4 regions of the Streptomyces griseoviridis genome follow, and region 1 is predicted to be linked to each of the others. Evidence: riboswitches for the same ligand, from Rfam matches in the RefSeq annotation. Region 1 holds a riboswitch; each other region holds the start of a gene.
What was found. A riboswitch is a leader RNA that binds a small molecule or an ion and turns the genes downstream of it on or off. The one in region 1 is predicted to bind cobalamin.
Positions count from the first base shown of each region.

Region 2: linked by a shared signal. The riboswitch ahead of metE (5-methyltetrahydropteroyltriglutamate--homocysteine S-methyltransferase) and the one ahead of DDJ31_RS05370 (CbtB domain-containing protein) in region 1 are both predicted to bind cobalamin.
Region 3: linked by a shared signal. The riboswitch ahead of DDJ31_RS08820 (cobalamin biosynthesis protein) and the one ahead of DDJ31_RS05370 (CbtB domain-containing protein) in region 1 are both predicted to bind cobalamin.
Region 4: linked by a shared signal. The riboswitch ahead of DDJ31_RS25585 (ribonucleoside-diphosphate reductase subunit alpha) and the one ahead of DDJ31_RS05370 (CbtB domain-containing protein) in region 1 are both predicted to bind cobalamin.

Region 1 is NZ_CP029078.1:1,436,387-1,438,576, reverse strand. Features, by position in the region: gene DDJ31_RS05375 (pyruvate carboxylase) at 1-1,100, shown strand, start outside; cobalamin riboswitch at 1,158-1,280, shown strand; gene DDJ31_RS05370 (CbtB domain-containing protein) at 1,317-1,535, shown strand; gene DDJ31_RS05365 (CbtA family protein) at 1,557-2,190, shown strand, end outside.
Region 2 is NZ_CP029078.1:8,452,192-8,454,381, reverse strand. Features, by position in the region: gene DDJ31_RS36460 (DUF1761 domain-containing protein) at 1-10, shown strand, start outside; gene DDJ31_RS36455 (hypothetical protein) at 69-560, shown strand; cobalamin riboswitch at 911-1,130, shown strand; gene metE (5-methyltetrahydropteroyltriglutamate--homocysteine S-methyltransferase) at 1,294-2,190, shown strand, end outside.
Region 3 is NZ_CP029078.1:2,198,933-2,201,122, forward strand. Features, by position in the region: gene DDJ31_RS08810 (inorganic phosphate transporter) at 1-491, shown strand, start outside; gene DDJ31_RS08815 (hypothetical protein) at 524-745, shown strand; cobalamin riboswitch at 862-1,001, shown strand; gene DDJ31_RS08820 (cobalamin biosynthesis protein) at 1,103-2,047, shown strand; gene DDJ31_RS08825 (cobyric acid synthase) at 2,044-2,190, shown strand, end outside.
Region 4 is NZ_CP029078.1:5,891,327-5,893,516, reverse strand. Features, by position in the region: gene mctP (monocarboxylate uptake permease MctP) at 1-481, shown strand, start outside; cobalamin riboswitch at 829-967, shown strand; gene DDJ31_RS25585 (ribonucleoside-diphosphate reductase subunit alpha) at 1,093-2,190, shown strand, end outside.

The sequences.
Region 1 (2,190 bases):
TCGCCTCCATGGCGGGCACCACCTCGCAGCCCTCCCTCTCCGCGATCGTCGCCGCCACCGACCACTCGGAGCGGCCCACCGGGCTCGACCTCCAGGCCGTCGGCGACCTGGAACCGTACTGGGAGAGCGTCCGCCGCATCTACGCCCCCTTCGAGGCCGGACTCGCCTCCCCGACCGGCCGCGTCTACCACCACGAGATCCCCGGCGGGCAGCTCTCCAACCTGCGCACCCAGGCCGTCGCGCTCGGCCTCGGCGACCGCTTCGAGGACATCGAGGCCATGTACGAGGCCGCCGACCGGATGCTCGGCAGGCTCGTCAAGGTCACCCCGTCCTCCAAGGTCGTCGGCGACCTCGCCCTGCACCTGGTCGGCGCCGGGGTGGCACCCGCCGACTTCGAGGCCGCCCCCGGCAGGTACGACATCCCCGACTCCGTCATCGGCTTCCTCCGCGGCGACCTCGGCACCCCGCCGGGCGGCTGGCCCGAACCCTTCCGCAGCCGCGCCCTGGAGGGCCGCGCCGCCGCCAAGCCCGTCCAGGAGCTGACCGACGAGGACCGCGAGGGACTGGAGAAGACCCCGCGCGCCACCCTCAACCGGCTGCTGTTCCCCGGCCCCACCCGCGACTTCGACACCCACCGCCAGAGCTACGGCGACACCAGCGTCCTGGCCAGCAAGGACTTCTTCTACGGGCTGCGCCCCGGCCAGGAGTACGCCGTCGACCTGGAGCCCGGCGTCCGGCTGCTGATCGAGCTGGAGGCGGTCGGCGAGGCCGACGAGCGCGGGATGCGCACCGTGATGTCCGCGCTCAACGGCCAGCTCCGCCCGATCCAGGTCCGCGACCGCGCGGTCGCCTCCGACGTGCCCGCCACCGAGAAGGCCGACCGCGGTGACGAACGCCAGGTGGCGGCCCCGTTCGCCGGTGTGGTCACCCTCGCGGTCGCCGAGGGCGACGAGGTGGCGGCCGGGGCGACCGTCGCCACCATCGAGGCGATGAAGATGGAGGCCTCCATCACCGCGCCCAGGGCGGGCCGGGTCACCCGCCTCGCCATCAACCCGATCCAGCAGGTCGAGGGCGGCGACCTCCTGATCCAGCTGGACTGACCCCGCCGTCACCGACGGGGGCGCGGTCTTGGCCATGCTCGCGTCACGAGGTACCGTCACACCGAAATCGTCGACGGCAGAACGGAAGCCGGTGCAAAACCGGCACGGTCGCGCCACTGTGAACGGCCCGCCCCCGGGCGGGCCGTGAGTCAGACCCGTAGCCGTCGTCCAGTGCACCACCGAGTTGGGACGCGAACTCCCAGAGGAGGTCCTGCCATGGCGCAGACCGTCGCTCCGCCGACCACCACACCCGTGGCCCCCGCCCCGCTGCCGCTGAAGGCGATAGCACCCTGGGCGGTCTTCTTCGGCATCCTCATGCTGGTCCTGCTGTACTTCGTCGGCGCCGAACAGGGCGCCACCTCGGTCGTCTCCGGCGAGGACGTCCACGAGTGGGTCCACGACGCCCGCCACCTGCTCGGCTTCCCCTGCCACTGACCCGAGGGACGCCGCACACCCATGAACTCCGCAACAGTGAGAAACCTCCTCGTCCGCGGCATGCTGGCCGGCCTCGGCGCCGGACTGCTCGCCCTGGTCGCCGCCTACCTCCTCGGTGAGCCCTCCGTCGACAAGGCGATCGGCTTCGAGGAGTCCCACGCGCACAGCCACGAGCACGAGGTCGAACTCGTCTCCCGCTCCCTCCAGTCCACCGCGGGACTCGCCACCGGCGTCCTGCTCTACGGCATCGCCTTCGGCGGCATCGCCGCGCTCGCCTACTGCTTCGCCCTCGGCCGGGTCGGCCGCTTCTCGCCCCGCGCCACCGCGCTGCTGCTCTCCGGCTGCGCCCTGCTCGCCGTCTACGTCGTGCCGTTCCTGAAGTACCCGGCCAACCCGCCCGCCGTCGGCGACGGCGACACCATCGGCAAGCGGACCACCCTGTACTTCCTGATGATGGTGCTCAGCGTGCTCCTCGCCGTCGCCGCGACCCTGCTCGGCAGACGGCTCGCCCCCAGGCTCGGGAACTGGTGGGCCACGGTCGCCGCGGTGGCCGCGTTCGCCGTCGTGACCGGCCTGGCGTTCGCGCTGCTGCCGGTCATCAACGAGGTGCCCGCCGACTTCCCGGCGGCCGTCCTGTGGCGCTTCCGGCTGGCCG
Region 2 (2,190 bases), 7.0 Mb from region 1:
CATGCGGTAGGCGACGGCGGTCTTGGCCCCGCTGATTCGGAACCGGCCGGATGGGCACTCGGCCCGGCATGATCCAGAGCATCGTGCGTGGTGGCATGGCCGGCGCGGCCGGCACGACCGTACTGAACGCGGTGACCTACGCCGACATGGCCTGGCGGGGAAGACCCTCCAGCGACGCGCCGGCGCAGGTCGTGGAGCAGATCGCCAGGGACATCGGATACCCCGTGCCGGACCCGGAGGGCAACCTCGACAACCGGCTCTCCGGTCTCGGCGCCCTCTCTGGCATCGCCGTCGGCTGCGGCACGGGGATGGCCGTCTCCGTGCTGCGCCGGGCGGGCGCGCGGATGCCGTGGTGGCTTGGCGGTCTGGCGACCGGCGTGCTGGCCATGGCCGCCACCGACCTGCCGATGGCACGCCTCGGGGTGAGCGACCCGAGGACCTGGTCGGCGAAGGACTGGACGTCGGACGTCGTACCGCATCTGCTGTACGGGCTGGTCACGTACGGGATCGTCACGGCGTCGGAGCGTCGGAGCGTTCTCGGTGAGGGTGGCGCGGCGTGAGGCGCGGGACCACTGCCGTGAGGGTGGGGCGGCGTGAGGTGCCAGACCACTGCCGTGAGGGCGGGGACACCGGCCGTACGGGCGACGCGTCGGCCGTGAGGGCCGTGGCCGCCTTGCGGATCGGGCGCCGGCTCCGACGCCGTCGCGCTTGAGTCGGTCGACGCGGGTGCCGGGCGTCGAGGCGGGACGGCGGGCCCGGAAACCGGCGTGCCCGGACACCGGCGTGCACGCGGGCACGGGACGCGCGCACGGTGCTTCCCGCTCCCGTCGCCCTTCACTCCCCCGGGCCGCGTGGGTCACCTCACCATCCGTATCGTGGACGGCGCGCACCGCGCCGGGGACCGGGCGTCTAGGCTGGTCCACGCAGCTGGTTCGCCCCGTCCGCCAGGCGGGATGCGTCGCAAGAGGGAACCCGGTGGGAATCCGGGACTGCCCCGCAGCGGTGAGCGGGAACGACCGCCGTCATACGCACTGGGCCCGCCCGGGTCTGGGAAGCGACGGCCAGTAGGTGTCCTCCTTCGAGAGGGCGTGCCCGTGAGTCCGAAGACCTGCCACTGCCCGTGCGTGACGACTCGCGCGCGGACATTCCGGTGACCTCGTGGGCGGGTCGGCGCGCATACCGAACGGACGACAGCGCTGTGCCGCGCGAGGTCGGAGCCGTCCGGTGAGCCACCCTTCGCGTCCGCGTCCCGTCGCCGGGATCTCAGGGATTCATCTCGCGAAGGAGATCTCCGTGACCACCAAGCCCGCAGCCGCGGCAGCACGGGCCACCGTGTACGGCTACCCCCGCCAGGGACAGGACCGGGAACTCAAGAAGGCGATCGAGGGCTACTGGAAGGGCCGCGTCGACGCCGACGCCCTCCGGGCCACCGCCGCCGATCTGCGCCGTACCAACTGGCACCAGCTCGCCGAGGCGGGCATCGACGAGGTCCCCACGGGTGACTTCTCGTACTACGACCACGTCCTGGACACCACCGTCATGGTCGGCGCGATCCCCGAACGGCACCGGGAGGCCGTCGCCGCAGATCCGCTGGCCGGCTACTTCGCGATGGCGCGCGGCACCCAGGAGGTCGCGCCGCTGGAGATGACGAAGTGGTTCGACACCAACTACCACTACCTGGTGCCCGAGTTGGGCCCGGAGACCGAGTTCGTCGCCGACTCGGCCAAGCAGGTGGCGGAGTTGCGGGAGGCGCTCGCGCTGGGCCTGACGGCCCGTCCGGTGCTGGTCGGCCCGGTCACCTATCTGCTGCTGGCCAAGCCGGCGCCCGGGGTGGCCGCCGACTTCGAGCCGCTCACCCTGCTCGACCGGCTGCTGCCGGTGTACGCGCAGGTCCTCGCCGACCTGCGCGCGGCCGGCGCCGAGTGGGTGCAGGTCGACGAGCCCGCCCTGGTCCAGGACCGCACCCCGGCCGAGCTGAACGCCGCCGGCCGCGCCTACCGCGACCTCGGTTGCCTCACCGACCGGCCGAAGCTGCTGGTGGCGTCCTACTTCGACCGGCTCGGCGACGCCCTGCCCGTCCTCGCCAAAGCGCGCGTCGAGGGCCTCGCGCTGGACTTCACGGATGCCGCCGCCGGCAACCTCGACGCGCTCGCCGCCGTCGGCGGACTGCCCGGCAAGCGGCTGGTCGCC
Region 3 (2,190 bases), 760 kb from region 1:
GCTTCGCCGCCCAGACCAGCGCGGCCACCGTCATCCTGGCCTCCTCGCACCTCGGCTTCTCCCTCTCCACCACGCACGCCGTCTCCGGCTCCGTGATGGGCGCGGGCCTGGGCCGCAAGGGCGGGGTGGTCCGCTGGTCGACCGCCACCCGGATGTTCGTCGCCTGGGGCCTGACCCTGCCGGCCGCCGCCCTGGTGGGCGCGCTCGCCGAGTCCGTGACCAACCTGGGCGACTGGGGCACCGCGGCCGTCGCCGTCTTCCTGATCGCCTCGAGCGCGGCCATCTGGAAGCTGTCCAGGCGCGAGGTCATCGACCACCACAACGTCGTCGCGGCCGACCAGGCCGAGCCGGCCGGCGTGGTGACGCAGGCGATCGCCGCCGTCATCCCGCCCCCGGCGGGCACCGTCCCCGACACCCTGACCGCCACCATCCCGGCCCCGCCCGCCACCGCCCAGAGCACGGAACCGGCCGCCGGTCCCGCCGCCGTCTGAGCCCGTCCACCCGGTAACGGAGGAACCCCGACATGAAGATCGACTGGGCGTCCCTTGGCTCCGTCTTCGGCGTCAGCCTCGTGGTCACCGTGGCCCTCGTGGCCCTGTTCACCCTCGGCATCGCGGGCCTGTCCCGCCGTGAACGGGCCACCGCGCAGGGCGGGTCGGCGCCGCTGGCCGTCACCGGCGCGTACGCCTGCTTCGCCGCCTGCGCGGCGGCCGTGGCGTACGGGATCTCCCTGATCGTCGCCTGAACCGCGCCGGGCGTCGGGCCCACACGCGAAGGGGTGCGGGACGGAACACCGTCCCGCACCCCTTCGCGTGTGGGCCTCGGCACACTCCTTCACCGCAGGTCAACAGCAAGTTGACTGCCGTTGTGCAGCGTGGTGGACTGCCGAGGCCAAGTACGGCGGCACGAGAGGAAGCCGGTGTGAATCCGGCGCGGTCCCGCCACTGTCACCGGGGTAGGAACCCCCGGGAGCCAGGAACTCTCACCGCCGGTCTCGTCGAACCAGGGCGCGGACACCCTGAGTGAGGACATATCGCCATGCGCGGCACCCGACCGAAGCCGAGCGTCCCGGCCCTGCCCGACCCCGTGACCGACTGACCCGATGCGTGCCGATCGCGTCTTCGCGTACGGCGCCGCCGCCGGCCTCCTCGGCGACCGACTGCTCGGCGATCCCCGCCACGGGCATCCGGTCGCCGTGTTCGGACGGGCCGCGGGCGCCGTGGAGCGGGTGCTGTGGCGTGACCACCGCGGGTGGGGCGCCCTGCACACCGCCGTGTGCGCCGGTGGCGCCGTCGGCCTCGGTGCCGTCGCCGCCCGCGCCGTCCGCTCCTCCCCCGCCGCCTCCGTCGCCCTGACCGCCGCCGCCACCTGGGCCGTCGTCGGCGGCACCTCCCTCGGCCGGGAGGCGCGCGCCGTCGCACGGGCCCTGGAGGCGGGGGACCTGGCGGGCGCGCGGGCCCGGCTGCCGCATCTGTGCGGCCGCGACCCGCAGGCGCTGGACGCCGACCAGATCGCCCGTGCCGTCGTCGAGTCCGTCGCCGAGAACACCTCGGACGCGGTCGTCGGCGCGCTGGTGTGGGGCGCCGTCGCCGGGGTCCCCGGGCTGCTCGGGTTCCGGGCCGTCAACACCCTGGACGCCATGGTCGGCCACCGGTCGCCCAGGCACCACCGCTACGGCTGGGCCTCCGCCCGCCTCGACGACCTCGCCGGCTGGCCGGGCGCCCGGCTCACCGCCGTCCTCGCCGCCGTCGCGGGCGACGACCCGCGCGGTGCCCTGCGGGCCTGGCGCGCCGACGCGGGCGCGCACCCGTCGCCCAACGCGGGCCCGGTGGAAGCCGCGTTCGCGGGAGCGCTCGGGGTGCGCCTCGGCGGCACCCTCTCCTACGCGGGCCGCGTCGAGCACCGGCCGGTCCTGGGCGGCGCCGCGGGACGCGCGGTCACCGTGCCCGACATCGACCGCGCGGTACGGCTCTCCGCACGCGTCGGCCTGCTCGCCCTCGGGGTCTGCGCGGCCGGCCGGCTGCTGGCGAGCGGACGCCGGTCATGAGGGGCGGCGGACTCCTCGTCGCCGGCACCACCTCCGACGCGGGCAAGAGCGTCGTGACGGCCGGGATCTGCCGCTGGCTGGTGCGCCAGGGCGTCAAGGTCGCGCCGTTCAAGGCGCAGAACATGTCCCTCAACTCCTTCGTG
Region 4 (2,190 bases), 4.5 Mb from region 1:
GACCCGGGTCTCCAAGCTGGTCTCGCTGCTGGTGAAGGTGGGCGCGCTGGTGTTCGTCCTCACCATGGACAAGACGGTCGCCATCAACTTCCAGCTCCTGGGCGGGATCTGGATCCTTCAGACCTTCCCGGCCCTGGTCGGCGGCCTCTTCACCCGCTGGTGCCACCGCTGGGCGCTGCTCGCCGGGTGGGCGGTCGGCATGGTCTACGGCACGGTCGCCGCGTACGGGGTGGCGTCGCCGACCCAGAAGCACTTCGGCGGCTCCTCCGACGAGATCCCCGGCATCGGTGAGATCGGTTACATCGGCATGACCGCGTTCGCCCTCAACGCCTTGGTCGTGGTGGTCGCCACCTTCGTCCTGCGGGCCCTGAAGGCCCCCGAGGGCGTCGACGAGACCCGCCCGCAGGACTACACGGCGGACGCCGGCGACCCGGGCGTCCAGGTCGAACTGCCCCCGGCGACGGCGGGTTCCACCCACTGAGACACCCCCAGCACCGCGCACCACCGACAGCGGGCCGCCGATCCGGGAGGACGGCGGCCCGCTGTCACGCTCCGGAACCGTCACCCGCGAGCCGCTGCACCGGCACCCTCGCCGTCGTCCGCGAAGCCCCCGCCGCCGCCCTCGGACGGATGTCCCGACGGGCCCGCGTCGAGCGCACAGGGCCCTTCACGGGGCGTTCCCGAGACACCCGGCGGCCCGCACATCCGACCCCCGGACGCGCGGCTTCCGGGGGCCCCGCCAGATCACTGTGCTCACCTACGAGTTGACGCTCCGAGACCGGCACGACACAACATCTGGGGGTGCTACCGCAGCCCGGCACTAGATGTATGCTCATGCTCGCTGTCGCCGCAGGGGAATCCGGTGCGAATCCGGAACTGTCCCGCAACGGTGTACTTGCGTACATTCGCGTACCCGCGTGCCGTACGCACGTCCAGTCCGAGGACCTGCCGACAGTGCGCCCGGCCTCCCGGTCCGGGTGCCCTGAGACGTCCGGGCCTCGCGGAATGGGCGGTTGGACGCGGCGTGTGTGCGCCCGCGGCCGACCCCTGCCCTCTTCGAGGCCCCCGTGCCGAGCGAGGGAGAGCCCCCACGTGACCATCGCGCCAGTCGACCCGGCTTCAGTCACCCCGGTGGAGAACGACGGCCCCGGTGCCGCGCTGCTGCGGACCCTGACCGAGCTGACCGCCGACCTCCCCGACGCCGACCCCGGCCGGGTCGCCGCCTCCGCGCTGCGCGGCCGGTCCGCGCGGGCCGACGAGGCGGAGCTGCGCGAGCTGGCCACCGAGGCGGCGGCCGGACTCATCTCGGAGGACCCCGCCTACTCGCGGCTCGCCGCCCGGCTGCTGACCATCAGCATCGCCGTCGAGGCCGCCACCCAGGGCGTCACGACCTTCACCGAGTCCATCGCCGTCGGCCACCGCGAGGGCCTGATCGCCGACCGCACCGCGGAGTTCGCCCGGGTGCACGCGTCCCGCCTGGACGCGCTGATCGACCCGCGCGGCGACGACCGCTTCGGCTACTTCGGCCTGCGCACCCTCTACAGCCGCTACCTGCTGCGCCACCCGATCACCCGCAAGGTCGTCGAGACGCCCCAGCACTTCCTGCTGCGGGTCGCCTCCGGCCTCGCCGAGGACGACACCGCCCGCTCGGTCGACGAGGTCTCGGCGCTCTACGGGCTCATGAGCCGCCTGGACTACCTGCCGTCCTCGCCCACCCTCTTCAACTCCGGTACCCGCCACCCCCAGATGTCGTCCTGCTACCTGCTGGACTCGCCGCTGGACGAGCTGGACTCCATCTACGGGCGCTACCACCAGGTGGCCCGCCTCTCCAAGCACGCCGGCGGCATCGGCCTCTCCTACTCCCGCATCCGCTCCCGCGGTTCGCTGATCCGCGGCACCAACGGGCACTCCAACGGCATCGTGCCGTTCCTGAAGACGCTGGACGCCTCGGTGGCCGCCGTCAACCAGGGCGGCCGGCGCAAGGGCGCGGCCGCGGTCTACCTGGAGACCTGGCACTCCGACATCGAGGAGTTCCTGGAGCTGCGCGACAACACCGGTGAGGACGCCCGGCGTACGCACAACCTGAACCTCGCGCACTGGATCCCGGACGAGTTCATGCGCCGGGTCAACGCCGACGGGCAGTGGTCGCTGTTCTCCCCCTCGGACGTGCCCGACCTGGTCGACCTGTGG